3 regions of the Saccharopolyspora sp. NPDC045839 genome follow, and region 3 is predicted to be linked to each of the others. Evidence: riboswitches for the same ligand, from Rfam matches in the RefSeq annotation. Region 3 holds a riboswitch; each other region holds the start of a gene.
What was found. Region 3 has a riboswitch for glycine ahead of gcvH (glycine cleavage system protein GcvH). Riboswitches for the same ligand answer to the same signal wherever they lie in the genome.

Region 1 (10,084 bases), on a different contig from region 3:
GAAATGCGGCGTTCGGGGCTACCCGCCGATCACATGTCAGAGGTTCGGGTACAGCGGGTGCTTGGCGGCCAGGGCCTCCACCCGCTCCCGGAGCTTCGCGCTCGCCGGCTCGTCGAAGCCCGGCTTGAGGGCCTCGGCGATGATGTCGGCGACCTCCGCGAAGTCCTCCTTGCCGAAGCCGCGGGTGGCCAGCGCCGGGGTGCCGATGCGCAGCCCGGAGGTCACCATCGGCGGCCGCGGGTCGTTGGGCACCGCGTTGCGGTTGACGGTGATGCCGATCTCGTGCAGCCGGTCCTCGGCCTGCTTGCCGTCCAGCTCGGAGTCCCGCAGGTCCACCAGCACCAGGTGCACGTCGGTGCCGCCGGAGACCAGCTGCACGCCGGCCTTGACGGCGTCGTCGGCGAGCAGCCGCTCGGCCAGGACCTGCGCGCCCTCCACGGTGCGGCGCTGCCGGTCCTTGAACTCCTCGCCGGCGGCGACCTTGAACGCCACCGCCTTGCCGGCGATCACGTGCTCCAGCGGCCCGCCCTGCTGGCCCGGGAACACCGCCGAGTTGAACTTCTTCGCGAACTCCGTGTCCGCCGACAGGATCACGCCACCGCGCGGACCGCCGAGCGTCTTGTGCGTGGTGGTGGTGACGACGTGGGCGTGCGGCACCGGGCTCGGGTGCAGTCCGGCGGCCACCAGGCCGGCGAAGTGCGCCATGTCGACCATGAGGTAGGCGCCGACCTCGTCGGCGATCTCCCGGAACCGCTTGAAGTCCAGCTGCCGCGGGTACGCCGACCAGCCGGCGATGATCATCTGCGGCTTGTTCTCCCGCGCCAGCTTGGCGACCTCGTCCATGTCGACGCGGTGGTCGTCCTCGCGCACGTGGTACGGCACCACGTTGTAGAGCTTGCCGGAGAAGTTGATCCGCATGCCGTGGGTCAGGTGACCGCCGTGCGCCAGGTCCAGGCCCATGATCGTGTCACCCGGCTTGAGCAACGCGAACATCGCCGCCGCGTTGGCCTGCGCGCCCGAGTGCGGCTGCACGTTGGCGAAGGACGCGCCGAAGAGCTCCTTGACCCGGTCGATGGCCAGCTGCTCGATGACGTCGACGTGCTCGCAGCCGCCGTAGTAGCGGCGGCCCGGGTAGCCCTCGGCGTACTTGTTGGTCAGCACCGAGCCCTGCGCCTCGAGGACGGCCTGCGGTGCGAAGTTCTCCGAGGCGATCATCTCCAGCGTGCTCTGCTGGCGGTTGAGTTCGGCGCCGACCGCCGCCGCCACCTCGGGGTCCACCGCGGCCAGCTGGTCGTTGAACAGGTCCGGTGTCGACATGGTGTTGCCTCCTGTGTATTTCTCTTCAGGCATTGCGGCGGTAGAACGGCAGCTCGACGACCTGCACCGCGACGGTCTTGCCGCGGATGTCGACCTGCAGCTGCGTGCCGGGTTCGCTGTGGTCGCGGTCCACGTAGGCCATCCCGATCGGGTGGCCGAGGGTCGGGGAGGGGGCGCCGCTGGTCACGACGCCGATCTCGGCGCCGTCGGCGTCCAGCACGCGGTAGCCGTGCCGGGGCGCCCGGCGCTGCTCGGTGCTCAAGCCGACCAGCGTGCGCTCGGTGGGCTTCTCGGCCGCGGCGGCCAGCGCGTCCTTGCCGACGAAGTCGCCGGCCTTGTCCAGCTTGACCACCCGGCCGAGGTTGGCGTGGAAGGGCGTGAGCTCGGCGGACAGCTCGTTGCCGTACAGCGGCATGCCGGCCTCCAGCCGCAGCGTGTCGCGGCAGGACAGCCCGGTGGGCTGCAGGCCGTGCTCGGCGCCGGACTCGGTCAGCGCCTGCCAGACCGCCTCGGCGTCGCCGGGCGCGGTGAACAGCTCGAAGCCGTCCTCGCCGGTGTAACCGGTGCGCGCCAGCAGCACGTCCTTGCCCGCGACCCGGCTGCGGTAGCCCGCGTAGTACTTGACCTCGGCGAGGTCGGTGTCGGTCAGCGGCGCGAGGATCGCGACCGCGTTCGGGCCCTGCACCGCGATCAGCGCGTAGTCGTCGGAGACGTCCTGGTGCTCGGCGTCGAAGCCGCCGATGCGCTCGGCCAGCTCGGCGGAGACCACGGCGGCGTTCGCCGCGTTGGCCACCACCAGGAACTCCTCGTCGCCGAGCCGGTAGACGATCAGGTCGTCGAGCACGCCGCCGGCCGCGTTGCAGATCATCGTGTAGCGGGCGCGGCCGGGCTTGATCGCGGACGCGTTGGCGACCAGCGCGTAGTCCAGCGCCTCGGCGGCCTGCGGCCCGCTGATCCGGATCTCACCCATGTGGGTCAGGTCGAACAGGCCGGCGCCGGTGCGCACCGCGTTGTGCTCGGCGGTGTCGCCCGAGTAGCGCAGCGGCATCCGCCAGCCGGCGAATTCGGTGAACGTCGCCCCGAGGGCTTCGTGCACGTGGTGCAAGGGCGTCTGTCGTGGCGACGACATGGTGAGACTCCTCCTGGTGGGCGCCGGTCGGCAGTCGAGGGCCGGTCAGCTCACTGAGCCCAACCTTATCGGGGACGCCTCGACCTCGACCTGCGCGGGCTTGCGCTGGTCGGGCGGTCTCCCCGGAGTCATTGGCCTGAGAGTTTCGCCGCCCGCGAGGGGGCGGCTTGCACCGTGGGCGAGAAGCGGGCGCTCCTGCTTTTCTCCGTGTTCGCCTGGTGCCGTGCGGTGCCGGTGCCTGAGAGTTTGCTGGGGAGAATTGCTCCTTCGGCGCTCCGGTCCCGGAACGGGCCGGAGTCTCTCCCGCACGACGTCGTGGGCGCGGTATTCGGTTGTGTGAACGCCGACGCTACGAACCGACGTGACCCACGTCAACCGGGCGGGTGAGTGATCTCAGGCGCTGAGCTCGCGGTACTGCTTCTCCAGGCCGTCGACGAGGGCGGCCAGGGCGAGCTCGAAGCTGTCGGCGTCGATCTCCGCCGCGTGCTCGCGGAGCAGGTGGGCCCTGTTCAGGTGCGGGAAGCGGTCGCCGTAGAGCGCCGCGTCGTCCGGGAAGCCGCCGCTGAAGGAGCCCATCGCCGAGCCCACCACCAGGTACTTCGTCGAGGCGCCGATCATCGTGGCGTAGCGCTGCGGCCAGCCCGCCCTGGTCAGGCCGCCGTGCACCGCGTCCGCCTGGCGCAGCGCGTTCTCCCGGCGGGCCGGGCCGTAGGCCAGGAACGGGACCAGGTTCGGGTGGGCGATCAGGGCGGCCCGGTAGGAGCGCGCCCAGGTGCGCAGGCCGGTCTTCCAGTCCGCGTCGAAGCCGGCGACGTCCACTGCGGTTATCACGTCGTCGGCGATCTCGTTCAGCAGCTCGTCCTTGGTCGACACGTGGTTGTACAGCGACGCCGCGCGAACGCCGAGCCGTTCGGCCAGCCGCCGCATGGACAGCGCTTCGAGGCCGTCGGCGTCGATGATCTCCAGGCCGATCCGCCGGATGCGCTCCGGCGACAGCCGGGGGGTGGTCGGTCTGGGCACGTCTTCTCCTCGTCGGATCCCTTGCGGCGGTCGCCGGGACCGTCTTAGGCTGCCACAAAACTAACGCCGTTAGTTAGCTGGCCGCAGGAAAGGATCCGGCGATGGTCGACTTCTCGCTGTCCGACACAGAACGCGACATCCGCGACTGGGTGCGCAACTTCGTCCAGCGCGAACTGGTGCCGCTGGAACAGGAGGTGCTGCGCCGCGAGCGCGCCGGGGAACGCGGCCTGACCAAGGACGAGCAGCGGGAACTGCAGGACAAGGCGAAGCAGGCCGGGTTCTGGGGCGTGCAGACGCCCGAGGAGTACGGCGGCATGGGCCTGTCGGCGGTGATGACGGCGCTCATCGAGGTCGAGCTCGGCCGTACCTTCGTGCCGTTCCGCTTCGGCGGCTACGCCGACAACATCCTGTACTACGCCAACGACGACCAGAAGGAGCGCTACCTGCTCCCGACGATCGAGGGCACCCGCAAGTCGTGCTTCGCGATCACCGAGCCCGGCGCCGGCTCGGACGCCAAGAACCTGCGCACCACCGCCGTCAAGGACGGCGACGAGTGGGTCATCAACGGCGAGAAGACCTTCATCACCGGCGGCATCGACGCCGACTTCGTGATGGTCTTCGCCGTCACCGACCGGGAGAAGGGCGCCAACGGCGGCGTCACCTGCTTCCTGGCCGACCGCGACGCGGGCTGGAAGTCCGAGCCGATCGACATCATGGGCCCGTGGGAGCGGCAGCCCGCCGCGCTGGTGTTCGACAACGTGCGGGTCCCGGAGCACAACGTGCTCGGCGAGGTCGGCCAGGGCTTCAAGCTCGCCATGCAGTGGATCGGCCGCGGCCGCTACCTGCTGCCCGCGCACGCCCTCGGCGCCTGCGAACGGCTTGTCGAGATGGGCATGGAATATGCCAAGACCCGCGAGACCTTCGGCAAGCCGATCGCCGAGCGCCAGGCCATCCAGTGGATGATCGCCGACTCCGCGGTGGAGATCGAGGCGCTGCGCTGGCTCGTGCTGCAGGCGGCCTGGCAGGTCGACCAGGGCATGGACTCCCGGCACGCGCAGTCGGTGGCCAAGCTCTTCGGCGCCACTCGAGCCAACGAGATCGTGGACCGGGTCCTGCAGATGCACGGCGGCATGGGCTACACCAAGGAGCTGCCGGTCGAGCGCTGGTACCGCGACCTGCGGCTGCTGCGCATCTTCGAGGGCACCGACGAGATCCAGCGCCGCACCGTGGCGCGGAACCTGCTGAAGGGCCACGCATCGATCAGCGGGGTCCTCGGCTGATACGTGACCGATTTGTCGGTAGCCTGGTGGTAGCCGTGACTCCGATCCGCCGGGAGCGACGATGTCTCTGTTCAAGAAGGTCGCCGATTTCGCCAGCAGCCCGCAGGGCCGCAAGGTGATCGACCAGGCCAAGAAGTACGCCTCCGACCCGAAGAACAAGGAGAAGATCGACCAGGTCAAGAACAAGTTCTTCGGCAAGGACGGCAAGAGCCACTGACCGAACGGCGAAACGGCCCCCGGCGACCGAGCCGGGGGCCGTTCTCGTATTCGATACTGTGTGTAGTTGTGGCCATGACGTTGCGGCTCAACGACGACGACCAGGCGAAGCGGGAGGGCACGTGATGGCGGACGACGTGCGTGGCGAGGGCAGTGCTGCCGGGGGCGCCGTGCGGGTGACCGTCGGTGCCGATGGGAAGGTCGACGAGCTGCACCTGGAGCCGCGGCTGCTGGGCAGCGGGGTCGCGGCCATCGCGGCCGCCGTTCAGGAGGCGGTCAACGCCGCTCTCGACGACGCCGCCGGGAAGCCGGATCGCACGATGCAGGCGTTCGAGACGGAGCTGGACAAGCTCAGCGACGGCTTCGAGCGGGCGATCGAGAAGGTCACCAGGAACCTGGCCGAGGCGCAGAAGCGGCTGGAGCAGTAGTCGCCTGATCTGCCGACTGTGCGAGGGCGGCGCCGCCAGTAGAGTTTCGCGGGGTTGACTCGATTCCGAGCCGCGGAGGGCCAATGGGCAGCGCGTACGTCGTCGGGACCTTCGACACCAAGGGCGCCGAGCTGCACTACGTCGCCGCGCTGATCGCGGGCGCGCATCCCGTGGTCACCGTGGACCTGTCCACCACCGGCGGGAGTTCCGGCGCGGACGTGTCGGCCGCCGAAGTCGCCGCGCACCACCCGGGCGGGCCCGACGCGGTGTTCACCGGCGATCGGGGCTCGGCGGTCGCCGCGATGGCCGTGGCGTTCGAGCGGTTCCTGGCCGCGCGGGACGTCGCCGGGATCATCGGGCTCGGCGGCTCGGGCGGCACGGCGCTGATCACGCCCGCGATGCGCGCGCTGCCGGTCGGCGTGCCCAAGGTCATGGTGTCCACAGTGGCCTCTGGCGACGTTTCGGCCTATGTGGACGCCACCGACATCGCGATGTTCCCGTCGGTCACCGATGTCGCCGGGCTGAACCGGATTTCCCGCCAGGTGCTGGGGAACGCCGCGCACGCGCTGCTGGGCGCCGTGACGCGCCCGGTGCCCGCGGTCGAGGACAAGCCCGCCGTCGGGCTGTCCATGTTCGGAGTCACCACGCCGTGCGTGACGGCCGTGGCCGAGCAGCTGGCCGCCGACTACGACCCGCTGGTGTTCCACGCGACCGGAACCGGCGGTCGCGCCATGGAGAAGCTCGTCGACGACGGCCTGATCCGCGCCGTCGCGGACATCACCACCACCGAGGTGTGCGACCTGATCGCCGGCGGCGTGATGAGCGCGGGGGAGCGGCGGCTGGACGCCATCGCCCGCACCGGGGTGCCCTACGTCGGCTCCTGCGGCGCCCTGGACATGGTGAACTTCGGCGCGCTGGACACGGTTCCGGCGCAGTACCGGGATCGCAACCTCTACGCGCACAACCCGCAGGTCACGCTGATGCGCACGTCCGCGGCGGAATGCCGGCGCATCGCCGAGTTCATCGCCGCCAAGCTCAACGCCTGCGACGGCCCGGTGCGCTTCCTCCTCCCGGTCGGTGGAGTGTCCATGTTGGACGCCCCTGGGCAGCCCTTCCACGACCCCGAGGCGGACGCGGTGCTGTTCGAGACGCTGGAGGGCCAGGTGCGGCAGACCGTGGACCGGCGGGTCGAGCGGGTACCGCACAACGTCAACGATCCGGAGTTCGCCGCCGCGCTGGTCGCGGCGTTCCGGGAAGTTGCCGGATCTGCCGAGAGAACCAGGTAGGAGAGAGCATGAGCCGATTCGACCGGGCCGAACTGATGCGCCGGTTCCGCGCCAAGGTCGAGCGCGGCGAGCCGATCGTCGGCGGCGGCGCGGGCACCGGCCTGTCCGCCAAGTGCGAGGAGGCCGGCGGGATCGACCTGATCGTCATCTACAACTCCGGGCGCTACCGGATGGCCGGGCGTGGGTCGCTGGCCGGCCTGCTGGCCTACGGCAACGCCAACGACATCGTGGTCGAGATGGCCCGCGAGGTGCTGCCGGTGGTGCGGCACACCCCGGTGCTGGCCGGCGTCAACGGCACCGACCCGTTCATGCTGCGCGACCGGTTCCTCGGCGAGCTGCGGGACCTCGGGTTCGCCGGGATCCAGAACTTCCCGACCGTCGGGCTCATCGACGGCACCTTCCGGGCGAACCTGGAGGAGACCGGCATGGGCTACGACCTGGAGGTCGAGCTCGTCGCCGCCGCGCGCGAGGCCGACCTGCTGACCACGCCGTACGTGTTCTCCAGCGCCGACGCGCGGGCGATGGCCGAGGCGGGCGCGGACATCATCGTGTGCCACCTGGGGCTGACGACCGGCGGCGCGATCGGCGCCGAGACCGCCAAGTCGCTGGACGAGTGCGTGGCCCTGATCGACGAGTGGTCGCAGGCGGCGGCCGAAGTGCGCGACGACGTGCTGGTGCTCTGCCACGGCGGGCCGATCTCGACGCCGGACGATGCCGCGTACGTGCTGTCCCGGACCAAGCGCTGCCACGGCTTCTACGGCGCCAGCAGCATGGAGCGGCTGCCGACCGAGCAAGCACTGACCGAGCAGACGAAAGCCTTTACGCAGTTGAAGTTCTGAGGAGGAAACGGTGGCGAAGTCCTACACGAGCGCGGTGATCGAGGCGTCTGCCGAGCAGGTGTGGCAGGTGGTGCGCGACTTCGACGGCTTGCCGCAGTGGCACCCGGCGATCGAACGCAGCGAGATCGAGGGCGGCGGCGTCGCCGACGCGGTGAGTTGCGTCCGGTACCTGACGCTCGCCGACGGCGGCGTGGTCCGGGAACGGCTGGTGTCGCTGGACGACGTCGAGCGCAGCTACACCTACGACTTCGTGGAAAGCCCGTTCCCGGTGCGCAGCTACCGCTCCACGATCCGGGTCGCGCCGATCACCGACACCGGGCACAGCTTCGTCGAGTGGTTTTCGCACTGGGACGCCGACGCCGCCGACGAGGAGCGGATGGACAAGACCTTCGCGCACGGCGTTTACCGGACCGGGCTGAACGGGCTCCGGGAATTCCTGGCCCAGTAGTGGGAAGGGTGTGAACCGGGGCGATTTCGGCGGCGGTTAGAGTCGGGCGCGTGCCAAGCAGCGCCACTACTCCCGAAGCAGACACTGCCCAGGCCGATCGCGTCGTCGTGACCGGTGGCACCGGTTTCGTCGGCAGAGCCGTGGTTCGTGCCTTCCTGGAGCGCGGCACGCCGGTCACCACCGTCGGCCTGCAGGACCCGCCCGCCGAGTTGCGCGGCGAGCTGCTGACCCACGTCGACGGGGATCTGCGGGATCCGGCGGTGCGCGAGGCGGCGGTCCCGGCCGGCACGGCGGGGATCGTCCACCTGGCCGCGATCACCTCGGTGCTCCGCTCGGTGGACCAGCCAGCCGAGACCTACGCCAGCAACGTCGCGGTCACCCAGGAACTCCTGGAACTGGCGCGGATACGCGGCATCGGGCGGTTCCTGCTCGCCTCCACCAACGCGGTGGTCGGCGACATCGGCCGCGGCACCATCTCCGAGGCGCTGCCGCTGCGCCCGCTCACGCCCTACGGCGCCACCAAGGCGGCGTGCGAGATGCTGCTCTCCGGCTACGCCGGGTCGTACGGGCTGGCCACCTGCGCGCTGCGCTTCACCAACATCTACGGGCCCGGCATGGGGCACAAGGACAGCTTCATCCCGCGGCTGATGCGCGCGGCAGCGGCGGGCAGCGGCGTCGAGGTGTACGGCGACGGCTCGCAGTCGCGGGACTTCGTGCACGTCGACGACGTCGTGCAGGGCGTGCTCGCCGCGTGGGACAAGCAGTACACCGGCACCGTGGTGATCGGCTCGGGTCGCTCGATCTCGGTGCTGGAACTCATCGACGCGGTCCGCGCGGCCACCGGCGAGGACGTGCCGGTCACCCACGTGCAGGCCAAGAACGGCGAGATGCCCGCGGTGATCGTGGACGTGTCCAAGGCGCAGCGGGAGCTCGGCTACCGCCCGAGCGTCGAGCTCACCGAGGGCCTGCGCACGGTCTGGGCGGACTTCCGCGGGGCGCGATGAGCGCGGCGCTCGCGCGCGCCCTCCGCCTGCACTGGTTGCTGGCGCTGTTCCTGCTCGCCGGGCTGGCCCTGCGCATCGTCGTGCAGCTGGCCTACCGGCCCGCGCTGCTCTACATCGACTCCTTCCGCTACCTCGACGACGTCGGGGCGTTCTTCCCGGGCGGCATCAACCCGATCGGTTACGAGCTGTTCCTGTGGCCGCTGCTGGCCATCGGCGGCCTGACCTGCGTGGTCGTGGTGCAGCACCTGCTCGGCATCGGGCTCGGCATCGGGATCTACGCGCTGCTGCGGCGTTTCGGGGCCCGGACGTGGCTCGCGGCGCCGGCCGCCGCGCCCGTGCTGCTGGACGCCTACCAGCTGCAGATCGAGCAGAACATCATGTCCGATCTGCTGTTCCAGGTGCTGCTGCTGGTCGCGATCTACGTGCTGACCTGGTGGGGCGCGCCCGGCCCGAGGCTCGCCGCGCTGGCCGGGATCGTGCTCGCCGCGGCGGTGACGGTGCGCGTCGTGGGCGTGACGCTGGTGGTCCCCGCCGCGGTGTTCGTGCTGCTGGCCACCGGTTGGCGGCCGCGGGAGGGCTGGCCGCGGCGGCTGATCGCCGCCGGCGCGCTCGTCGGCGGGTTCGCGGCCGGCGTGTTCGGCTACTCGCTGTACCACCTGACGTGGACGGGTTCGCTGGGCCTCGGCGGCTCCGGCGGCGGTGCGCTGTACGGCCGCGCCGCCGCGGTCGCCGAGTGCGAGGACCTGGACCTGACGGTCGAGGAGAAGCTCGTCTGCCCGAACGAGCCGCTGGAACGCCGCGCCGCCAACGGGATCGACTTCTACATCCACTTCTGGAACGTCCCGGAGAACGTCGTGAAGTTCCTGCCTGCGGACATGGACGTCGCCGCCGCGCAGGGCTCGCTCACCCGCAAGGTCCTGCTGCACCAGCCGCTGGACGTGCTCGGCGGGATGGCCGGCGACTTCCTCAAGGGATTCGCCCCGACCCGCACCCAGACCCCCGGTGACGTGCCGCTGGACCGCTGGCAGTTCCAGCCGGTCTACCCGATGTTCGCCCCCGACTGGTACGTCGCGGAGTGGACGGAGCTCTACGGCGACGGCACGTACTCGGTCGACCC
Region 2 (10,084 bases), on a different contig from region 3:
GGCCGCCGGAGAACGCGTGGTCCTGGGCGTGCTGCGCGATGCACTGCCCTTCCAGTTGCTCGCCCTGCTCGGTCTCCACCACGGTGCAGCCGCGCTGCGTGACCGCGTCCAGCCCGTCGGGGTCGGCGTCCGCGAAGTAGGCCACGCCACCCGCGATGACGAGGATGAACAGGCCGAAGACCAGCAGGAAACGCCGACGTGGGGCGCTCATCGCACGTTCTCCTCCGTCTTCTTCCCGGTCCGCAGCAGGTGGACCAGGTCCGGTCTGGCGGCCGCGACGGCACCCACCGTGGCCGCCGTGATCACGCCCTCGCCGATGCCGATCAGGCAGTGCACCCCGACCATCGCGACCGCGGCCGTGCCGAGGCCGAAACCGGCCGCGCCGCCGACCGCGTATTCGAGGATGAAGCCGCCGGCGGCGGCGACTGTGTTCACCCAGGCCGCGACGAAGGCGGTCACCAGCAGACCGGTCCGGCTCCGCCGCGCGAAGCGGCGCAATGCGAGGGCGACGAGGTAGCCGGCGGCGGTGCCGATCAGCGCCATGTTGGTGATGTTCGCGCCCAGCATGGTCAGCCCGCCGTCGGCGAACAGCAGCGCCTGCACCACCAGCACGATCGCCACGCACAGCGCGCCGACCCACGGCCCGGCCAGGATCGCCGCCAGCGCCCCGCCGAGCAGGTGCCCGCTGACGCCGGGCAGCACCGGGAAGTTGATCATCTGCGCGGCGAAGACGAACGCGGCGACCAACCCCGCCATCGGCGCCGTCCGGTCGTCCAGGTCGGCCCGCGCCTTGGTCAGCGCGACCGCCAGCCCGGCTATCGCCACGGCCGCGAACAGCACCGCCGTCTGCGCGTTGAGCAACCCGTCGCTCATGTGCATGGCGAGCGTGGTGGTCGGCACGGCGCGCTCCCTCCTGGCCGGAACAGCTGCGCATCGAGAGTAGTTGCCGCAATACCGCAATCACCAGTAGCTGGCAGGAGGCCTAGATCGCAGTCCGGCGAGAAAAAACCGTCGTCCCGGGCATAACACCCAGGACGACGGTTCGAGCCCGTTCGGTCAGTCGCGGACGGCCAGCGCCAGTTCGCCGTTGGAGTCCCGCTCGGCGTCCAGCACCTTGTCGCCGAGCAGCGCGGCGACCTGCGGTTCGAGGAACACCCGCACGCCGGATACCTCGACCACCTCGTCGCCCGACTGCGGTTCGGCGGCGATCGACGCCTGCAGTCCTTCACCCGCCGGCGCAATGCGCAGGCCGGAACCTTCCGGAGAGTCGCCGCCGGCGAGGACGAGCTTGATGACATCTGCGGCGCTCTCACTGATGGTGAGCATTGTGCTCAACCCCTTCTCCGAGCCGGTCGGTTTGAAGGGGCCACCGTGTCATCAGCCGCCGCCCCGTCGCAAACCGAACCGCCCCCGGCGTGTCACCGGCCCCGGACACCACGACACCCCCGGCCGCAACAGCGGTCCGGGGGCGTCGTGGACGGATCACGCCTGGTAGGCGTCGAGGGGCGGGCAGGAGCAGACGAGGTTGCGGTCTCCGCGCGCGCCGTCGATGCGGCGCACCGGGGGCCAGACCTTCGTCACGTCGGTGCCCAGCGGGTAGGCCGCCTCCTCGCGGGAGTAGGCGTGGTCCCAGTCCTTGGCCAGCGACGCCGCCGTGTGCGGGGCACCCACCAGCGGGTTGTCGTCGGCCGGCCACTGCCCGGCGACGACCTTGTCGATCTCCGCCCGGATCGCGATCATCGCCTCGCAGAACCGGTCCAGCTCCGCCAGGTTCTCGCTCTCCGTCGGCTCGACCATCAGCGTCCCGGCCACCGGGAACGACATCGTCGGCGCGTGGATGCCGTAGTCGGCCAGCCGCTTGGCGACGTCGTCGACGGTGATGCCGCTGGTCTTGCTGATCTGCCGCAGGTCGAGGATGCACTCGTGCGCGACGAAGCCGCCCTTGCCGGTGTAGAGCACCGGGAAGTAGTTGTTGAGGCGGCGGGCGACGTAGTTGGCGGCCGCGACCGCGGTCAGCGTCGCCCGGCGCAGGCCGTCGGCGCCCATCATCCGCACGTACGCCCAGGAGATCGGCAGGATCGAGGCGCTGCCCCACGGGGCGGCGCTGATCGGGCCGACACCGGTAGCCGGTCCGGCGGCGGGCTGCAGCGGGTGGTTGGGCAGGAACGGCGCCAGGTGCTCGCGCACGCCGATCGGGCCGACGCCCGGGCCGCCACCGCCGTGCGGGATGCAGAACGTCTTGTGCAGGTTCAGGTGCGAGACGTCGGAGCCGAACTTGCCCATCCGCGCGAGGCCGATCAGGGCGTTGAGGTTCGCGCCGTCGACGTAGACCTGGCCGCCCGCGTCGTGCACCAGCCCGCACACGTCGCGCACGGTGCTCTCGTACACGCCGTGCGTGGACGGGTAGGTGATCATGATCGCGGCGAGGTCGGTGGCGTGCTCCGCGACCAGCTCGCGCAGGTGGTCGAGCTCGATGTTGCCGGCGTCGTCGCAGCGGACCACGATCACCCGCATCCCGGCCATCACGGCGCTGGCGGCGTTGGTGCCGTGCGCGCTCGCCGGGATCAGGCACAGGTCCCGGTCCTCGTCACCACGGCTGCGGTGGTAGGCACGGATCGCCAGCAGGCCGGCGAACTCGCCCTGGCTGCCGGCGTTGGGCTGCAGGCTCACCGCGTCGTAGCCGGTGACCTCGGCCAGCCAGGTCTCCAGGTCCTTGACGATCGACAGCAGCCCCTCGGCGTCCTGCGCGGGCGCGAACGGGTGCAGCGAACCGAACTCGGGCCAGGTGATCGGCTCCATCTCGGCCGTCGCGTTGAGCTTCATCGTGCACGAGCCCAGCGGGATCATGCTGCGGTCCAGCGCGATGTCCTTGTCCGACAGCCGCCGCAGGTAGCGCAGCAGCGAGGTCTCGGAGCGGTGGGTGTGGAACACCGGGTGGGTCAGGTACTCCGAGGTGCGCTCCAGCGCCGCGGGCAGCGCGTCCGGCGTCTCGATGTCGAGCTCGTCGGCGTCACCGCCGGTGACGCCGAAGGCCTGCCACACCGTCGCCAGGTGCGCCCGCGTGGTGGTCTCGTCGCAGCTGATGCCGACGTGGTCGGCGTCCACGCGGCGGAGGTTGATGCCGCCCCGGCGGGCCGTGGCGACGATGTCGTCGGCCTTGCCCGGCACCTTCGCGACGATCGTGTCGAAGAACTCCCGGTGCAGCACCTCGACGCCGCCGCGACGCAGCTGCTCGGCGAGCACCGCCGCCATCCGGTGCGCGCGGGTCGCGATCGACCGCAGCCCGGCCGGGCCGTGGTAGACCGCGTACATCGAGGCCACGACGGCCAGCAGCACCTGCGCGGTGCAGATGTTGCTGGTGGCCTTCTCGCGGCGGATGTGCTGTTCGCGGGTCTGCAGCGCCAGCCGGTAGGCCTGGTTGCCGTCGGCGTCGACGCTCACGCCGACCAACCGCCCCGGCAGCTGCCGTTCGAAGCCCTTGGCCACGGCCATGAACCCGGCGTGCGGGCCGCCGAAGCCCATCGGCACGCCGAACCGCTGGGTGCTGCCGACCACCACGTCCGCGCCGATCTCGCCGGGCGAGCGCAGCAGCGTCAGCGCCAGCAGGTCGGCCGCGACGACGACCTTCGCGCCGCGCCGGTGGACCTCCGCGATGATCTCCTCGTGGTCCCGCACCGCGCCGGAAGCGCCCGGGTAGGACAGCAGCACGCCGAAGAACTCGCCGTCCGGCAACGCCTGCGCACCCGCGGCGAGGTCGGCGACGACGACCTCGATGCCCAGCGGCTCCGCGCGGGTCTCGATCACCGCGATGGTCTGGGGCAGCGTGTCGGCGTCCACCACGAACCGCGGCGACTTCGACCGGCCCGCGCGGCGCACCAGCGTCATGCCCTCGGCCGCGGCGGTGGACTCGTCGAGCATCGACGAGTTGGCCACCGGCACCCCGGCCAGGTCGGCCACCATCGTCTGGAAGTTCAGCAGCGCTTCGAGCCGGCCCTGCGAGATCTCCGGCTGGTACGGCGTGTAGGCCGTGTACCAGGCGGGGCTCTCCAGCACGTTGCGCAGGATCACCGGCGGCGTGACCGTGCCGTAGTAGCCGAGCCCGATCATCTCGGTGTGCGGGCGACAGCGGCGGGCCAGCTCGCGCAGCTCGGCCAGCGCCTCGGACTCGGTGGCCGGCTCCGGCAGCGCCAGCTGCAGGTCGCCTTCCCGGATCGTGTCCGGCACGGCGTTCTGCCCCAGCTCCTCCAGCGAGCCGACGCCGATCACGTCGAGCATGCGCGCGAGCTCGGCCGGCATCGGGCCGACGTGCCGGTCGGCGAACGGCGTGCCGTGCTCCAGGGCGGCCAGGGGAATGCGGTCGTGGGTCACGTCGGTCATCGCCAAACCTCAATCGTCGCGGCGGCAAAAGGGCGGCAGGCAGCCGAAGCTGCCCTGCTCTCCCCCTCTGTCACTGTCCGCGAAGCGAACGCCTGAGAGCTTCACCCGGGAACCGGGCTTGCACCGTCGGCGGGGTGCACCACGGTCGTGGTGCGCCCTCTTTCCAGAGGTATCTCGCCCGTGCGGTCCAGGTGGCCTGAGAGGTTGTCGGGGAGGGTTGCTCCTTCGGCGCCGACCGCGGCCTAGGCCGGGCCGGACTCTCCCGCACGGGGTCGGCGATGTGCCGCAGCTTACCCGATCAGGGGGTCCGAGCGGACCAGCGATGTCACCGGCCGCACACCACCCGGGTGGGTCCGGTCGGCTCAGCCGGTCTCGGCCTGCCGGTCGCGCCGCCGGCGGGACAGCTCGTCGTCCATCGGGACCAGCTCCGCGCCGTCGGCCCGTTCCGCCGGGAAGTCGTGGATCGTGCCGCTGATCTCGCGCATCGCCCCGCTGACGGCGATGCCGAACACCCCTTGGCCACCCTGCAACAGGTCGACCACCTCCTCGGCAGAGGTGCACTCGTAGACCGTCGTCCCGTCGCTGAACAGCGTCAGCCTGGCCAGGTCCTGCACGCCCCGGTTGCGCAGGTGTTCCACCGCGACCCGGATGTTGTGCAGCGACACCCCGGTGTCCAGCAGTCGCTTGACCACCTTGAGCACCAGGATGTCCTTGAACGAGTACAGCCGCTGCGAGCCGGAGCCGGCGGCGCCGCGGATGGACGGGCCTACCAGCTTGGTGCGCGCCCAGTAGTCCAACTGGCGGTAGGTGATGCCGGCGATCTGGCAGGCGGCCGGACCCCGGTAGCCGACCAGTTCGTCCGGCAGCGAGGCATCGGGGAACAGCTCGCCCTGCTCCACGGCAGCATCCCGGTTGGACGCTTCCTCGACCACGCCTGCCTCCCCTCGTCCGGCACGAAGCCGACGACGATCACCAGCTCCCGGACCATCGCGGTCCGAGGCCGCGAACACCGCCCAGCGGCCGAATCACACCGGGGCAATTCGCGTAAGTTCGACGGTATGCCTGCCCCGCGGGGAGGTCAACGCGACGCGCGGGGCACCCGGACGACCCGGCCCCCGCCTGCTCGCGCAGACGGGGGCCGGGCTGTGTCGTCGGTCGATCGGCGGGCTCAGGTGTCGGCGCCGCGGAAGTCCTCCGGGGAGACGGAGTCCAGGAACTCGCGGAACTTCTCCACCTCGTCCTCCTGCTCGTCCGGGATGATCAGCCCCGCCTCGTCCAGCACCGATTCGTCGGCGTGGATGGGCACCCCGATGCGCAGCGCCAGCGCCACCGAGTCGCTCGGCCGCGCGGAGACCCGCACATCCCCGTCGAACACCAGCTCGGCGAAGAAGGTGCCGTCCTGCAGGTCGGTGATCCGCACCTGTTCCAGGTCGCGCCCGAGGGCGCCGATGACGTCCTTCAACAGGTCGTGGGTAAGGGGTCTCTGCGGCCGCACACCCTGCTGCTCCAGCGCGATGGCGGTCGCCTCGACCGAGCCGATCCAGATCGGCAGGTAACGCTCGCCGTGCGCCTCGCGCAACAGCAGAATCGGCTGGTTTGCTGGTAGTTCAACTCGCACGCCGACGACGCGCATCTCGCTGCTCATCGTCACATCGCCTCCTCCAGCGCGCCGAAGCGTGACATCCCCGTCGAGGATCGCGCACCGACGCCTCCGACGCTACCCGCGTTGCGGCGGACACGCCCATCCCTTTAGCGGTCTGGTCGACCACCGAATCCGCGGCCTTCCTGCCGGTGCATCTGGTCCGAACCGCTGGCTGAGCTCTTCATCGAGCATTACCAGCACGATACACCGCCGACCCGTCCGCCGGACCGGTCGAAAGGCGGCCGCTACAACGTGGAAACCGGTTGCGACGGCGGGAAATTCCCCGCGCGGGAAGTCATCGATCTCGGCTGCGCACTACCTTCACGCGCCAGCGGGGCGACGCCGCTTCGGCGCCGCCCCGCTGGCGGATGGACTAGTCGGTCCAAGGGCCCCTCAGCGGGCGCCCGGGCCCCCGTCGATCGGGCCGGTCAGGAACACCAGCCGGAACTTCCCGATCTGCACCTCGTCGCCGTTGGCCAGCACCGAGGTGTCGACCGGCTCCCGGTTGACGTAGGTGCCGTTGAGGCTGCCGACGTCGACGACCACGAAGTCGTTGCCCTCGCGCCGGAACTCGGCGTGCCGGCGGGAAACCGTGACGTCATCGAGGAAGATGTCGCTGTCCGGGTGCCGTCCCGCACTGGTGGTCTCCCGGTCCAGCAGGAATCGCGATCCCGCGTTGGGGCCGCGCTTGACCACCAGCAGGGCGGACCCTGCGGGCAGCGCATCGACCCCGGATGCGGCGGCGGGCTCCGGGGACGCACTCTCGGTGCTCTCCGGCTCCGAGAGGAAGGGCCTGAAGACCGAGGTGGTCTCCGGTGACTGCTCCGGCGGTACGTCGCCGAAGCCGCTGTTCTGGCTCACCTGAGCTCTCCTCTACGCGGATAGATCGTGCCAAATATGTGCCCAACGTACCGTGCAGGTGCAGGCACGGGACGCGGGACTCCCGACATCTTCCTCTCGACCCCTGACAGACCGACGATCTTGCCTGGTCGGATCAGGATTCGGTCAGCTTCTGGTACGCCGCCGCGTCGAGCAGACCGTCCAGCTGGGCCGGGTCGGCGAGCTTGAGCTCGACCATCCAGCCGTCGCCCAGCGGGGCCGAATTGACCAGCTCCGGCTCTTCCTCCAGCTGCTCGTTGCGGGCCACCACCTCGCCGGTGACCGGCGCGTAGATCTCCGACACGCTCTTGGTCGACTCCACCTCGCCCATCGACTCGCCGGCGGTGACCTGCTGCTCGAGGTCCGGCAGCTGCACGAACACCACGTCGCCGAGCTGCTGCTGGGCGTAGTCGGTGATACCGATGCGCACCTTGTCTTCAGCTGTGCGCTGAATCCACTCGTGCTCTTCGGTGTACTTGATCTCGTCCGGGGCCGCCACGTGGTCCCGCCTCCCTGCTCCGCTGGTGCTGTGGATCACCGGTCACGGAGTTTCGCGTGATCGGCTCGGCGAGCGTATTCACCACGCGGCGCGGGCCGCAAGGCGACCCTCCAGCGCGCGACGCGAAAGGGCGCCGCCCGCCGATCGGCTCGGCAGACGGCGCCCTGCACGCGGGACGTCCGGACGGCGCTCAGGCCGGTCTGGCGCGGGCCTGGCGGACCGCCGCCATCACCTGGCCGAGGTAGAGGATGCCGGCCCACAGGTAGAGCGCGCCGCCCCAGCAGGTGAAGGCGTAGGCGATCGGTCGGACCACTTCGGACAGCGGGAAGTCCTCCTGCACCAGCAGCAACAGCGGGAACGCGTACATCAGGCAGAACGTCGCGGCCTTGCCGAGGTAGTGCACGTCCGGTGGTTCGTAGCCGTGCCAGCGCAGCACCGGCAGGCAGAGCGTCAGCACCACGTCGCGGATGACCAGCGCGGCGGCGACCCACCAGGGCACCACGTCGCGCAGCACGAAGGCCACCAGGGTCGCGACTATGTAGAGGCGGTCGGCGGCCGGGTCGAGGAGCTCGCCGATGCGGCTGTACTGGTTGAGCCAGCGGGCGAGCTTGCCGTCGAGCCAGTCGGTGATGCCGCTGATCACCAGCACCAGCAGGGCGAGCAGGTCGGCCTTCGGGCCCAGCAGCAGCCAGAGGAACACCGCCACGCCGGCCAGCCGGATCACGCTGAGCAGGTTCGGAAGTGTCCACCATGGATCGGCCCACACGCCGGCGGCGGCCTCCCGTATCCGGGCCATGCCCGGATCGGGGCGCTCCGCCGCGGGGCCCTGCCCAGCCGGATCGGGATTCATCCCGCGATCCCCGCTCGTGGTGTCTTCCGTGGTGCGCTCAGCATCCTGCACCACGAGCCTCCCCTGAATGGTTGTGCGTCCTGCCCCCGCTTCGGACGCAACTTGTGCATCCCGACCAGATCAGGGTCTCACATTCCTCGCACAACACACTTGGCGGCCGGGCTCCCGCGAAGCCGGTCGATCGGGCTGCTCCACGGCGGGAGCCGTCGGCCACCGGGCGCGCTACGCCCTGGTGCGGCTCCAGCCGCGGCGGCGGAGGTCCGCATCGGTGAGGAACCGGGCCCTGCCGCGGTCGTCGACGCCCGCCCAGCGGGCCCCGGTGGAGCCCTCGAGGACGTAGGAATGGCCACCGCTCCACACCACGCTGCACGGCGCGGTGGGCAGTTCGGTGGTCGCGGGGCCGCAGCCGGGTTCGACCCGAGGGGCAGCGGCGGTCTGGGCGGCGGATGCCTGTGCGGACAAGGCCGGTTCCGTGCTCATCGTTGTAGCACCTCCGATTCGGTTGTCGGCGCGATGCGCCGTGGTGTTAGCCCGATCATCGACTTCGGCTTGATTGTGTTCGGACGAGCACGCTCTGTCGCGCCGATCTGCCCGTCCAGCGCCAAACGGACACGTTGTGTCGCCGAGTTGCACCCGGGTGTCCGGGCGGCGCTCAGCGCGGCCGAAGTCCGCGCGGCCGTTCGTCCGATCGGCCGTGTTTCGGTTGTGACAAAAGCGTTTCGCGCATAGCTACCGGTGACCCTGGCGCTACGCCGCGTTGTGCGGTAGGACGACAGGCGACATCGGGGTGGATGCAGGAGGAACGTGGTCATGGGTGCCTATGCTGAGGCCTACCGGCGGAGTTCGGCCGATCCGGAGGGCTTCTGGCTCGACGCGGCGGCCGCGATCGAGTGGGAGCGGGCACCGTCGCGGGCCCTGGACGCCACCGCGGACCCGTTCTTCCGGTGGTTCCCCGACGGCGAGCTCAACACCTGCTTCAACGCGCTGGACCGGCACGTCCGCGACGGGCGCGGCGATCAGCAGGCGCTGATCTGGGATTCGGCGATGACCGGCGAGGTGCGCCGCTGGACGTACCGGGAGCTGCTGGACCGGGTGGCGCTGTTCGCCGGGGCGTTGCGGGCGCAGGGCGCCGAGCCGGGCGACCGGGTCGTGATCTACATGCCGATGATCTCCGAGGCCGTCGTCGCGATGCTGGCCTGCGCGCGCATCGGCGCGGTGCATTCGGTGGTCTTCGGCGGCTTCGCGCCCAAGGAGCTGGCGGCGCGCATCGACGACGCCCGGCCGACGGTGATCGTCGCCGCGTCGTGCGGCCTGGAGCCGAACCGGATCGTCGAGTACAAGCCGATCGTCGACGAGGCGCTGCGGGCGACCGAGCACCAGCCGAAGCGGGTGATCGTGTTCCAGCGCGAGCAGGCCCGCGCGGAGCTCGGGCCGCGCGACGTGGACTGGCACGATGCGCTGGCGCAGGCCGAACCGGCCGACTGCGTGCCGGTGAAGGCCACCGATCCGCTGTACGTCCTCTACACCTCGGGCACCACCGGGCGGCCGAAGGGCGTGGTGCGCGACAACGGCGGGCACGCGGTCGCGCTGCGCTGGTCGATGGCCAACATCTACGACATCGGGCCGGGCGACGTCTTCTGGACCGCCTCGGACGTCGGCTGGGTGGTCGGCCACTCCTACATCGTCTACGCGCCGCTGCTGACCGGGGCGACCACCGTGGTCTACGAGGGCAAGCCGGTGGGCACGCCGGATGCGGGCGCGTTCTGGCGGGTCATCGCCGAGCACCGGGTCAAGGCGCTGTTCACCGCGCCGACCGCGTTCCGGGCGATCAAGCGGG
Region 3 (10,084 bases):
TCGGTGATCCCCTACACCGACCAGTACGTGCTGGGCCTCATCGGCGACGGCGTCGACGTGCCGTTCGACGCCCGCGGCGCGCTGACCGGCGAGGAAGGCATGGAGGACCACGTTCGCCGGGTCACCGGCTACGTCGAGCGCGCCCTGCCGGGGCTGATCCCGGAGCCGATCGGGGTGCGGGTGTGCATCATGAGCAAGCTGCCCGCGGGCAGCGACGCGCTCCGCGCCTGGCACGCCCCCGGGGTCACCGCGATCGCCGGGCACAACCTGTTCAAGTTCGCCCCGGAGCTGGGCGAGCTGCTCGCGGACTCGGCGGTGCGCGACCGGCTCCCGGCGGACCTGGAGCTCGCCGGGGCACGCGCGCTGGGGGCGGCGTGAGCGGGCCGGTCATCGCCGTCGCGGGCGCATCGGGCGCCGTCGGGCGCGCGGTGACGCGGGAACTCGTGCGGCTCGGCCACCGCCCGCGCACGCTGGTGCGCCCCGGCTCGCCGAACCGCGCGCCCGACGCGGCGGTCGTCGAGTGCGACCTCACCGACCGAGCGTCGGCGCTGAGCGCGCTGCGCGGCGCGGACCGGTTGTTCATGCTCACCCCGTTCCACCCGGAACAGCTTGTGCTGCAACGCAATCTCATCGCGGCCAGCGGCGAGGCGGGGGTGAGCCGGGTGGTGAAGCTGTCCGCGCTCGGAGCACGGCCTGGGGCCGAGTCGAGCATCCACCACCAGCACGGCGTCGGCGACGACGAGCTGCGCGCCGCGGGCATTCCGCACGCGGTGCTGCGCCCCAACGCTTTCATGCAGAACGCGCTGCAATGGCTGCCGACGATCCGGGCGCGCGACGCGATCGTGCTGCCGGTCGGGGCGGCGCGGGTCAGCATGATCGACGTCGAGGACATCGCCCTCGCGGCGGCGAGCCTGCTGACCGCGGACGCCGCGGCCGGCGACTACGACCTCACCGGTCCGGAAGCCCTCGGCTACCGGGAGGTGGCCGAGATCCTGTCCGAAGTGGCCGGACGCCCGATCCGGCACGTGGACGCCGCGCCCGCCGAGGTCGCGGCAGCCATGCGATCGGCGGGAGTGCCCGACTGGGCGGTGGCGGCGCGCCTCCAGCTCTACGCCACCTACCGGGCAGGCGAGGCGGAGGTGGTGACGACGGCGGTCGCGGACATCACCGGCCGACCGCCGCGCGACTACCGGTCGTTCGCCGCCGGACTCGCCTGGCAACTGCGGAACTGAAGGGGAACCGATGCACGTATTCGCCATCGGGGCCAGCGGGGTCCTAGGGCACCACCTCGTCCCGATGCTGCTGCGCCGCGGACACGACGTGACCGCCATGGCGCCCGGCGACCGCCTCGACCGCCTGCCGGAAGAAGCCCGCCGAATCCGGGCCTCGCTGCTCGACCCGGTCGCCGGGCGACTGCTGGCGACGGAGTTCAAGGACGTCGACGCGGTGGTCAACGCGGCCACCGCGGTCCCGCCGACCGCGGGCAGCTGGGCGCTGAACACGGCGCTGCGCAGCACCGGAACCGCGGTGGTGACCGACGCGCTGCAGGAAGCCGGGGTGGGGCGCTTCGTCCAGATGAGCATCACGATGGCCTACGCGGACGGCGGCGACACCCCGCTGACCGAGACGGCGCCGTTCGACCACCGGCCGGAACGGACGACCATCGTCGCCCCGGTCCAGGCGATGGAAGCCGCGGTCCGCGAACTGCCCGCCGACGAGATCGCGTGGAGCATCCTGCGCGGCGGACGCTTCGTAGGCCCCGCGACGGTGCAGGACCAGCAGCGGGCCCGGCTGCGCGCCGGGCGGCTGCCCATCCCGGGCGACGGGCGGTCGTGGGCGGCGATGGTGCACGCGCGGGATTACGCGGAGGCGGTGGTCGGCGCGCTGGAGCGCGGCTGCGCGGGCGAGACGCTGAACATCGCCGACGAGCCCGTCCGGGTCGCGGACTACTACCGCGAGCTGGCCCGCGCGGACGGCAGCCCGGCCCCCGGGCAGGCCCCGGACGAGGCAGCCGAGCCGTCGCACCGGGTCAGCAGCGAAGCGGCGCGACGGCTCCTCGACTGGTCTCCGGTGCACGGCATCTGGCCGGTGCGCGGCGGGGAGCGGTGACAGGAAGGTTCCCATCCTCGCACCGGAGCCGACGGCCGGAACGGCTCCACAACAGGCGCCCGGTGGATCATCGGTGACAGGAAAGTTCCCATGCACTCACCGCAGGAACCGGCCCGTGACAGGAAGGTTCCCCAACTCTCACCGCACGGCTCAGTGGCGACAGGAAAGTTCCCATGCACTCACCGCAGTACTGAGCGGCGCTGACAGGAAAGTTCCCATGCACTCACTGCGGCCCGATGACGGAGGAGTTCCCATCCGCATGCCACCGGGCCCCGGTGCGGGCGGGCGGTGACAGGAAGGTTCCCCAGCTCGCACCGCACGGCCCGGTGGTGACAGGAAAGTTCCCATGCACTCACCGGGCGTGCGGCGGGTCAGCACTCGATGACGTTGACGGCGAGGCCGCCGCGAGCCGTCTCCTTGTACTTGACCTTCATGTCACGGCCTGTCTCGCGCATGGTCTTGATGACCTTGTCCAGCGAGACGAAGTGGGTGCCGTCGCCGCGCAGCGCCATCCGCGCCGCCGTGATCGCCTTCACCGACGCGACCGCGTTGCGCTCGATGCACGGGATCTGCACGAGACCGCCGATCGGGTCGCAGGTGAGCCCGAGGTTGTGCTCCATCGCGATCTCCGCGGCGTTCTCCACCTGGCTCGGGGTCCCGCCGAGCACCTCGGCGAGCCCGGCGGCCGCCATCGAGCACGCGGACCCGACCTCGCCCTGGCAGCCGACCTCTGCACCGGAGATCGACGCGTTCTCCTTGAACAGCACGCCGACCGCACCGGCCACGAGCAGGAAGCGCACCACGCCGACGTCGTCGGCACCCGGCACGAACCGCATGTAGTAGTGCAGCACCGCGGGGACGATCCCGGCCGCTCCGTTGGTCGGCGCGGTCACCACGCGCCCGCCGGCCGCGTTCTCCTCGTTCACCGCGAGCGCGAAGAGGGTCACCCACTCCAGCGCATCGTCGTGCTCGGTCAGCGAGGCGGCCAGCTCCGCCGCCCGCCGCCGGACCTTGAGCCCGCCGGGCAGTTCCCCGGAGTTCCGGCATCCGTTGTCCACGCATTCGCGCATGACCTGCCAGATGTCCAGCAGCTCCTTGTGCACGGCGTCCTCGCCGCGCCAGGACAGCTCGTTGGCCAGCATGACGCCGCTGATCGGCAGCCCGGACTCCTCGGTGCGGGCGAGCAGTTCCGCGCCGGTCCGGAACGGGTAGCGCACCGCGGTCGCGTCGGGCTTGATCCGATCGGTGCCGGTGGCGTCCTCGTCGACGACGAAACCGCCGCCGACCGAGTAGTAGACCGCGCTCTCGAGCTCGACCCCGTCGGTGCCGGTCGCGGTGAACCGCATCCCGTTGGGGTGCAGCGGCAGCGACTTGCGCCGGTGCATCACCAGGTCGCGGTCCACGGTGAACCGGATCTCCTGCACACCGTCGAGCCGCAGCCGCCCGGTCTCCCGGATCTCGGCGACCCGGCCCTCCACTGCCGCCGGGTCGACGGTCTCCGGGCTGTGCCCCTCGAGGCCGAGCAGCACCGCCTTCGGGCTGCCGTGCCCGTGCCCGGTCGCGCCGAGCGACCCGAACAGTTCCGCCTTGATTCGCTTGACCTGCGACAACCGGCCCTCGCCGTGCAACCGCTGCACGAACAGCCGGGCCGCGCGCATCGGGCCGACCGTGTGCGAACTGGACGGCCCGATACCGACCGAGAACAGGTCGAAGACGCTGATCGCCATTGACCGTCTCCTCCCTCTCCTATTCCCCGCTACTCCGCGATCACCGCGGCGTACTGCTCGGCGGTGAGCAGAGCACTGGTGTCGGAGGTGCGCACCTCCAGCAGCCAGCCCTCGCCGTAGGGCTCGGAGTTGACCAGCGCCGGATCGTCCACGACGGACTCGTTGATCGCCACGACCTCGCCGGTGACCGGCGCGAACAGGTCGCTGACGGACTTCGTGGACTCCAGCTCGCCGCAGGCCTGGCCCGACTCGATCTGCTCCCCCACCTCGGGCAGCTGCACGAAGACGATGTCGCCGAGCGCGTCCGCGGCGTGCTGGGTGATGCCGATCCGGACCAGCTCGTCGCGGTCCTCGATCCACTCGTGCTCTTCGGTGTAGCGCAGGTTCGCAGGCAGGGACATGGTGGGAGGCTCCAAGGCTTTCGGGGGCACGGATGCCCGAGCGGGGCTGGGCCTCCCCCTCTGTTTCGGAACCTGAGAGCTTCGCCGCGGCTTCTCGCGGCTTGCACCGTGGGTGGAGCGTCAGGGATGACGCGCGCTTTCCAGAGTTGCCTCGCCCGAACGGTCATGGGTGCCTGAGAGTTTGTGGGGAGTCTTGCTCCTTCGGCGCCCTGACGGCTCGGTGTGAGCCCCCAGGGTCTCTCCCGCACGGGGTCGACGGCCGGTATGCGATTGTCGATGTGCTCAGCAACGATAAACGGGCCAGCCCTGGTGTCAATGCCCTCCCCCACTGACCGGCGGCGGCCCGAAGCACTCAGGAGGCCGGTGATGCTGGACATCCGGGCGCTGGTCGAACGGGTCGGCCCCACACTGCTGCGCACCGTGGTCAGCCCGGAGCCGACGGTCTGCGTGGGGGACGTCGTCATCGCCGAACCCGATGAGCCGCCGACCGCGGCTGGCGGCGACCTCGTGCTGGGCGTGGCGGTCGCGGATCGCGAGCAGGCGACGCGGCTGGCGAGGGCTTGCGGCGCGCAGGGCGCGGCAGCGGTGCTGCTCAAGCCGCCGATCTCGGCGGACGACGCGGTGGCCGCGGCGGCCGCGGAAGCCGGGGTGGCGTTGGTGGAGGTCCGGCCGGGTGCCGGCTGGGCGCAGTTGGTGTGGCTGATCCGGGCGGCGCTGGCCGGGACCGGCATCGAGGAGGCCGACGCGCGCGGCACCGGGGTCGGCGATCTGTTCCGCCTCGCCGACGCGGTCGCCGACGTGGTGGACGCGCCGGTCACGATCGAGGACGCGCACTCCCAGGTCCTGGCCTACTCCGCCCGGCAGGACCTGACCGACCCGGCGCGGGTCTCGACGATCATGGGCCGGAAGCAGCCCGACGAGGTACTCGCCAAGTTCCGGGCCCGCGGCACGTTCCGCCAGCTCAGCAAGGGCAGTTCGGCGATCTTCGTGCCCGCCCAGCAGGACGGCACCCTGCCCCGCCTGGTGGTGCCGATCCGGATGGGCGGCGAGCTGCTCGGCTCGATGTGGGCCGTGGTGCCCGGCGAGGTCTCCGAGGAGCGCTCCACCGCGTTCGCCGACACCGCGCCGCTGGTCGCGCTGCAACTGCTGCGGTGGCGGGCGGTGGCGGACGCGGAGCGCCGCCGGTCCGCCGAGCAGGTGCGGCTGCTGCTGGAGGGCGGCGAGGGCTGGCGGGTGGCCGTGAACGAGCTGGCGGTGCCCAACGAGGCGCATCGGGTCGTCGCGATCGAAATGCCGTCGTCCGCCGGGCCCGCGGAGGGGCACCGGCTGGCGATGTGGGAGTGGATCACGCGCGGGATCGGGCGGCGCCCGCTGGTCACCGAGATCGGCACCATGCTCTACGCCCTGGTGCCGGACCGGGCGGGCGCGGGCGGCTGGCCGGACCTGCGGGAAGCGCTCGTGTCCCACGACGCTTCGCCCCGCCCGCTGATCGCGGTGGGCAATGCGGTGGCGGTCGCCGACCTGCCCCAGTCGCGCGCGCAGGCCGATGAGCTGGTCGGCCTGCTGCGCACCGGCCAGCTGCGCGACCGGGTGGCGGTGTACGAGGACAACTGGCACCTGGTGGTGCTCAGCCGGATGGCCGGTGCGTCGACCGACGCGGGCGTCGGCTCTCTGGGCCCGCTACCGGTGCTGCGCGAGCACGACCGAACGCAGGGCACCGAATACCTGGCAACCCTCCACGCGTGGCTGCGCCACCCGGGCGACCCGCGGCAGGCGAGCCGAGAGCTGCGCGTGCACCCGAACACCTTCCGCTACCGGATGAAGCGGCTCACCCAACTCGTGGACATCGACCTGGAGAGCCCCAACGTCCGCGCAGCGCTGTTCGTGCAACTTCTCGCCGACCGCTGGGCTCAGCACGGCTGACAGCAAGGGAACTTTCCTGTCACCCCGCCCCCGCCGAGCCACGCCCCCGGCGGCTGCGAACAAGGGAACCTTCCTGTCACAACGGGTCCGGCGGGATGCGAGCAAGGGAACCTTCCTGTCATCACCAGGCCCGTGACGCACCGCCGGTGACGTGCGAAAAGGGAACCTTCCTGCCAGCGCATGACAGGAAAGTTCCCTTGCTTTCACCGGCCGCCCGGGCGGCTGCGAGCAAGGGAACCTTTCTGCCACCCGGCGTCCTCGCCGCCCCGTTTCGGCCCCTGCCGGCGCGTTGGCTTCGCCGCCACGGGCTTTGTTCTGCGGGCACAAAGCGCGCGGGGCAATCTCATCCTGCGGGAATGATGCGCCCCTTTCGGCGGCAGCGCATCGTTGTGCGCAACAGGAGACGAAAGGATTCCGCCGTGAAGATCGCAGTGCCGCGCGAGATCAAAAACAACGAGTACCGGGTCGCGATCACACCTGCGGGCGTGCACGAGCTGACCACCCGCGGTCACGACGTCTTCGTCGAGACGAACGCCGGCGCCGGTTCCTCCATCCCCGACGAGGACTACCTCGCGGCCGGGGCGAAGGTGCTGCCCACCGCCGAAGAAGTGTGGGGGGAGGGCCAGCTGGTCCTCAAGGTCAAGGAGCCGATCGCCGAGGAGTACCCGCGGTTGCGCCGGGACCAGGTGCTGTTCACCTACCTGCACCTGGCGGCCTCCGCCGAGCTGACCGACGCGATGCTGAAGTCCGGGGTCACCGGCATCGCCTACGAGACGGTGCAGACGGCCAACGGCGCCCTGCCGCTGCTCGCACCGATGAGCGAGGTCGCCGGGCGCCTCGCCCCGCAGGTGGGCGCCTACTCGCTGATGCGTCCCTGCGGTGGCCGCGGCGTGCTGCCGGGCGGTGTTCCCGGCGTGCACCCGGCGCGGGTCGTGGTGATCGGCGGTGGCGTCGCGGGCCTCAATGCCGCGCGCGTCGCGATGGGCATGGGCGCCGACGTCGAGCTGCTCGACACCAACGTCGACAAGCTCCGCGAGATCGACCGCGACTTCCACGGCCAGATCCGCACCGTGACGTCCAACCGCTATTCGGTGGAGCAGGCCGTGCGGGCCGCTGACCTGGTCATCGGCGCCGTGCTGATCCCGGGTGCGAAGGCGCCGAAGCTGGTCTCCAACCACCTGGTCTCCGAGATGAAGCCGGGCAGCGTGCTGGTCGACATCGCCATCGACCAGGGCGGTTGCTTCGCCGACTCCCGCCCGACCACGCACGACGACCCGACGTACCGGGTGCACAACTCGGTGTTCTACTGCGTGGCGAACATGCCGGGCGCGGTCCCGAACACCTCGACGCACGCGCTCACCAACGTCACGTTGCCGTACGTGCTGCGCATCGCCGAGCAGGGCTGGCAGCGGGCCTGCCGCGCGGACGACGCGCTCGCCGGTGGCCTCAACACCCACGACGGCAAGCTGGTCAACGCGCCCGTCGCCGAGGCGCACGGGCTGACCAGCACCCCGATCAGCAGCGTGCTCGCCTGATCTCGCCTGCGAGCGGGGGAACCTTCCTGTCACCGCGCGGCAGGGCGGTTTCCCCACTCGCGGCGTTTTCGCATGCGGGAGCCCGTCTGGGACGTATTCTCGGATCGTCGCCGCGAATGCACCGAACAGGTGACGGGCTCACACAGCCGAACGGGGCGGCCCGCTCAACCAGCCTGGGGGTCACTGGGAGCAGGCCGCCACTTTTAGTGTAGGCCACGATCGCCCATTTGCCGAAGCAGCGAGCCCCTGCTCGGCCGCCAATTTCGGACCGAATCGATAACCACTCGATGGAGTGAGCCTCGAGTGGTGGCTGTGCAGGCGTGCGCCTCGACTGCCGATGTCACCCGATGGGGGTCGTCGGGGTGCTCCGCTCCGCGATCTCCACCGGCAACACCGACGCACTCGCAACGTTCGACGGTGGGAGACGAAGTGACGGACACGGCGCTGCGGAAAGCTGTCCTCGACCGACTCGACAGGGTGGACCTGGCATCCGAAGACAACGCACCCGAGGTGCTGTTGCCGCTCGCCCGCTCCGAGCTCTACCGGCTCACCGAGGGCCTGCGCGCCCTGCTCGACGAGCACGAACCGGCCGAGGACGGCAGGTGCCGGTCCTGCCAGGGCACGCTGCGCAGCCGACCGTGGCCGTGCACGATCTGGGTGACCGCGCACCGGCTGCTGATCGGGGACCACACCGGCGAGCCCGCGCACGCCCGCGGCAGCGGTCTGGACGCGCTGCGCCGAAGGCTGCGGCGCAGGTGGGACGACGAGGCGAAGGACATCGCGGTCCTGCCCGAGCCGATCATCTCCTCGACCGGCCCCGGGCCCAGCGACTGGGACACCAACGAATTCCTCCGCCCAGACCTGACCACGGACCCGACCCCGCCGCCGGCGCCCGGTCATCTCGGTGCGGATCGCGGCACGATCTACCGGGCCGCCGTGATCGACCGGTCCATCCGCTGGCCCTAGGCGCCCGCACGTGGCGATGTCCGTCACACCGCAGGGCCGCGACCACCCCCGGCGCTGAGAACAAGCTGGGAAAACGCTCCTTCGCACCAGACCACCCTGGCCTGTCCGGCAGGATGGGCCCCGTCGGTAGAACGGGTGATGATGGAGGGCGTGTGCACGACGGCAGTGGCCGGCTCGTCGTTGAGGGTCTCAGCAAGAGCTTCGGCCCGGTCAGCGCGGTGCAGGACCTGAGCTTCACGGTCCGCCCCGGGGCGGTGACCGGGTTCCTCGGCCCGAACGGGTCCGGCAAGACGACGACGCTGCGGATGCTCCTCGGCCTGGTCATGCCCACCTCGGGCACCGCCACCATCAACGGCCTGCCGTTCCACCAGCTGCCGAACCCGGCGAGCGTGGTCGGCGCCGTGCTCGACGCGCAGAGCTTCCACCCCGGTCGCACCGCCCGCCACCACCTGCGGTGCTACGCCGCCGCGATGAACGTGCCGGACACGCAGGTCGACCGGGCCCTCGAACTCGTCGGGCTGGGCTCCGCGGGGAAGCGCAAAGCGGGCACGTTCTCGCTGGGCATGCGGCAGCGCCTCGCGCTGGCCACCGCGCTGCTCGGCGACCCGCAGGTGCTGGTGCTGGACGAGCCGGCCAACGGGCTTGACCCGGAGGGCATCGCCTGGCTGCGGAACTTCCTGAAGGCCTTCGCCGCGAGCGGCCGGACGGTCCTGATGTCCAGCCACTTCCTCCGGGAGATCGAGCACACCGTCGACCAGCTGGTGATCATCAGCCGCGGGCGCTGCGTCTTCGACGGCCACCTCGACGAGCTGCGCGCCGCGCAGCGATCGCGGACGCTCGTGCAGGCCGCCGACCCCCGCAAGCTGATCGAGAAGCTCCACGCAGCCGGATTGAGCGTCGACTACATCCCGGACGGCCGCCTCGCGGTGACCGGCGCCGACTCCCGCACGGTCGCGGACCTGGCGCTGGAGGCCGGGATCGCGTTGTACGCGATGCAGGACGAGCGGATCGGCCTGGAACAGCTGTTCTTCCAGCTCACCCACGGCCAGTACACCGGCGTCCAGCAGCACGGCGCGCAGGCCGCGCCGGACGCCCGCGGGTTCGGGGGGACCGCATGATGGTCGCGCTGGTCAAGGCGGAATTCCGCAAGATCTTCACCACGAGCCTGTGGTGGGGGATGCTCGCGCCGGTGGTGCTGCTCGGCTTCGGCGCGGGCTCGCTGGGCGGCCCCATGGCGGCGCTCATCGACTCGGTGCAGGAACTCGACCGGCCGGTCCCGCTGGGCCTGCTGTCGCTTTCGATGTCGACGAACTTCAGCACCATCTTCGCGGGGCTGTTCGGGGCCATGGCGTTCGCCGGCGAGCACCGGAACAGGACCATCTCGACGACGTACCTCACGGGCAACCCGCGCGGCGCGGTGCTG

Region 1: linked by a shared signal. The riboswitch ahead of gcvT (glycine cleavage system aminomethyltransferase GcvT) and the one ahead of gcvH (glycine cleavage system protein GcvH) in region 3 are both predicted to bind glycine.
Region 2: linked by a shared signal. The riboswitch ahead of gcvP (aminomethyl-transferring glycine dehydrogenase) and the one ahead of gcvH (glycine cleavage system protein GcvH) in region 3 are both predicted to bind glycine.

What each region holds. Positions count from the first base shown of each region.
Region 1 covers NZ_JBWKKH010000029.1:5,322-15,405, forward strand. The annotation lists gene glyA (serine hydroxymethyltransferase) at 37-1,317, opposite strand; gene gcvT (glycine cleavage system aminomethyltransferase GcvT) at 1,343-2,446, opposite strand; glycine riboswitch at 2,562-2,662, opposite strand; glycine riboswitch at 2,663-2,762, opposite strand; gene AC07EQ_RS31695 (TetR/AcrR family transcriptional regulator) at 2,840-3,466, opposite strand; gene AC07EQ_RS31700 (acyl-CoA dehydrogenase family protein) at 3,568-4,746, shown strand; gene AC07EQ_RS31705 (hypothetical protein) at 4,808-4,963, shown strand; gene AC07EQ_RS31710 (YbaB/EbfC family nucleoid-associated protein) at 5,088-5,390, shown strand; gene AC07EQ_RS31715 (Tm-1-like ATP-binding domain-containing protein) at 5,474-6,676, shown strand; gene AC07EQ_RS31720 (phosphoenolpyruvate hydrolase family protein) at 6,685-7,515, shown strand; gene AC07EQ_RS31725 (SRPBCC family protein) at 7,526-7,963, shown strand; gene AC07EQ_RS31730 (NAD-dependent epimerase/dehydratase family protein) at 8,014-8,967, shown strand; gene AC07EQ_RS31735 (hypothetical protein) at 8,964-10,084, shown strand, end outside.
Region 2 covers NZ_JBWKKH010000017.1:112,832-122,915, forward strand. The annotation lists gene AC07EQ_RS23635 (PDGLE domain-containing protein) at 1-211, opposite strand, end outside; gene AC07EQ_RS23640 (energy-coupling factor ABC transporter permease) at 208-879, opposite strand; gene AC07EQ_RS23645 (HesB/YadR/YfhF-family protein) at 1,057-1,326, opposite strand; gene gcvP (aminomethyl-transferring glycine dehydrogenase) at 1,483-4,377, opposite strand; glycine riboswitch at 4,551-4,652, opposite strand; gene AC07EQ_RS23655 (MerR family transcriptional regulator) at 4,740-5,309, opposite strand; gene AC07EQ_RS23660 (bifunctional nuclease family protein) at 5,546-6,022, opposite strand; gene garA (glycogen accumulation regulator GarA) at 6,413-6,880, opposite strand; gene gcvH (glycine cleavage system protein GcvH) at 7,014-7,397, opposite strand; gene clsA (cardiolipin synthase ClsA) at 7,588-8,301, opposite strand; gene AC07EQ_RS23680 (hypothetical protein) at 8,470-8,727, opposite strand; gene AC07EQ_RS23685 (propionyl-CoA synthetase) at 9,058-10,084, shown strand, end outside.
Region 3 covers NZ_JBWKKH010000016.1:127,769-137,852, forward strand. The annotation lists gene AC07EQ_RS22805 (NAD(P)/FAD-dependent oxidoreductase) at 1-378, shown strand, start outside; gene AC07EQ_RS22810 (NmrA family NAD(P)-binding protein) at 375-1,232, shown strand; gene AC07EQ_RS22815 (NAD-dependent epimerase/dehydratase family protein) at 1,243-2,109, shown strand; gene AC07EQ_RS22820 (L-serine ammonia-lyase) at 2,481-3,836, opposite strand; gene gcvH (glycine cleavage system protein GcvH) at 3,866-4,237, opposite strand; glycine riboswitch at 4,288-4,387, opposite strand; glycine riboswitch at 4,388-4,492, opposite strand; gene AC07EQ_RS22830 (PucR family transcriptional regulator) at 4,604-6,160, shown strand; gene ald (alanine dehydrogenase) at 6,580-7,695, shown strand; gene AC07EQ_RS22840 (hypothetical protein) at 8,125-8,661, shown strand; gene AC07EQ_RS22845 (ABC transporter ATP-binding protein) at 8,814-9,779, shown strand; gene AC07EQ_RS22850 (ABC transporter permease) at 9,776-10,084, shown strand, end outside.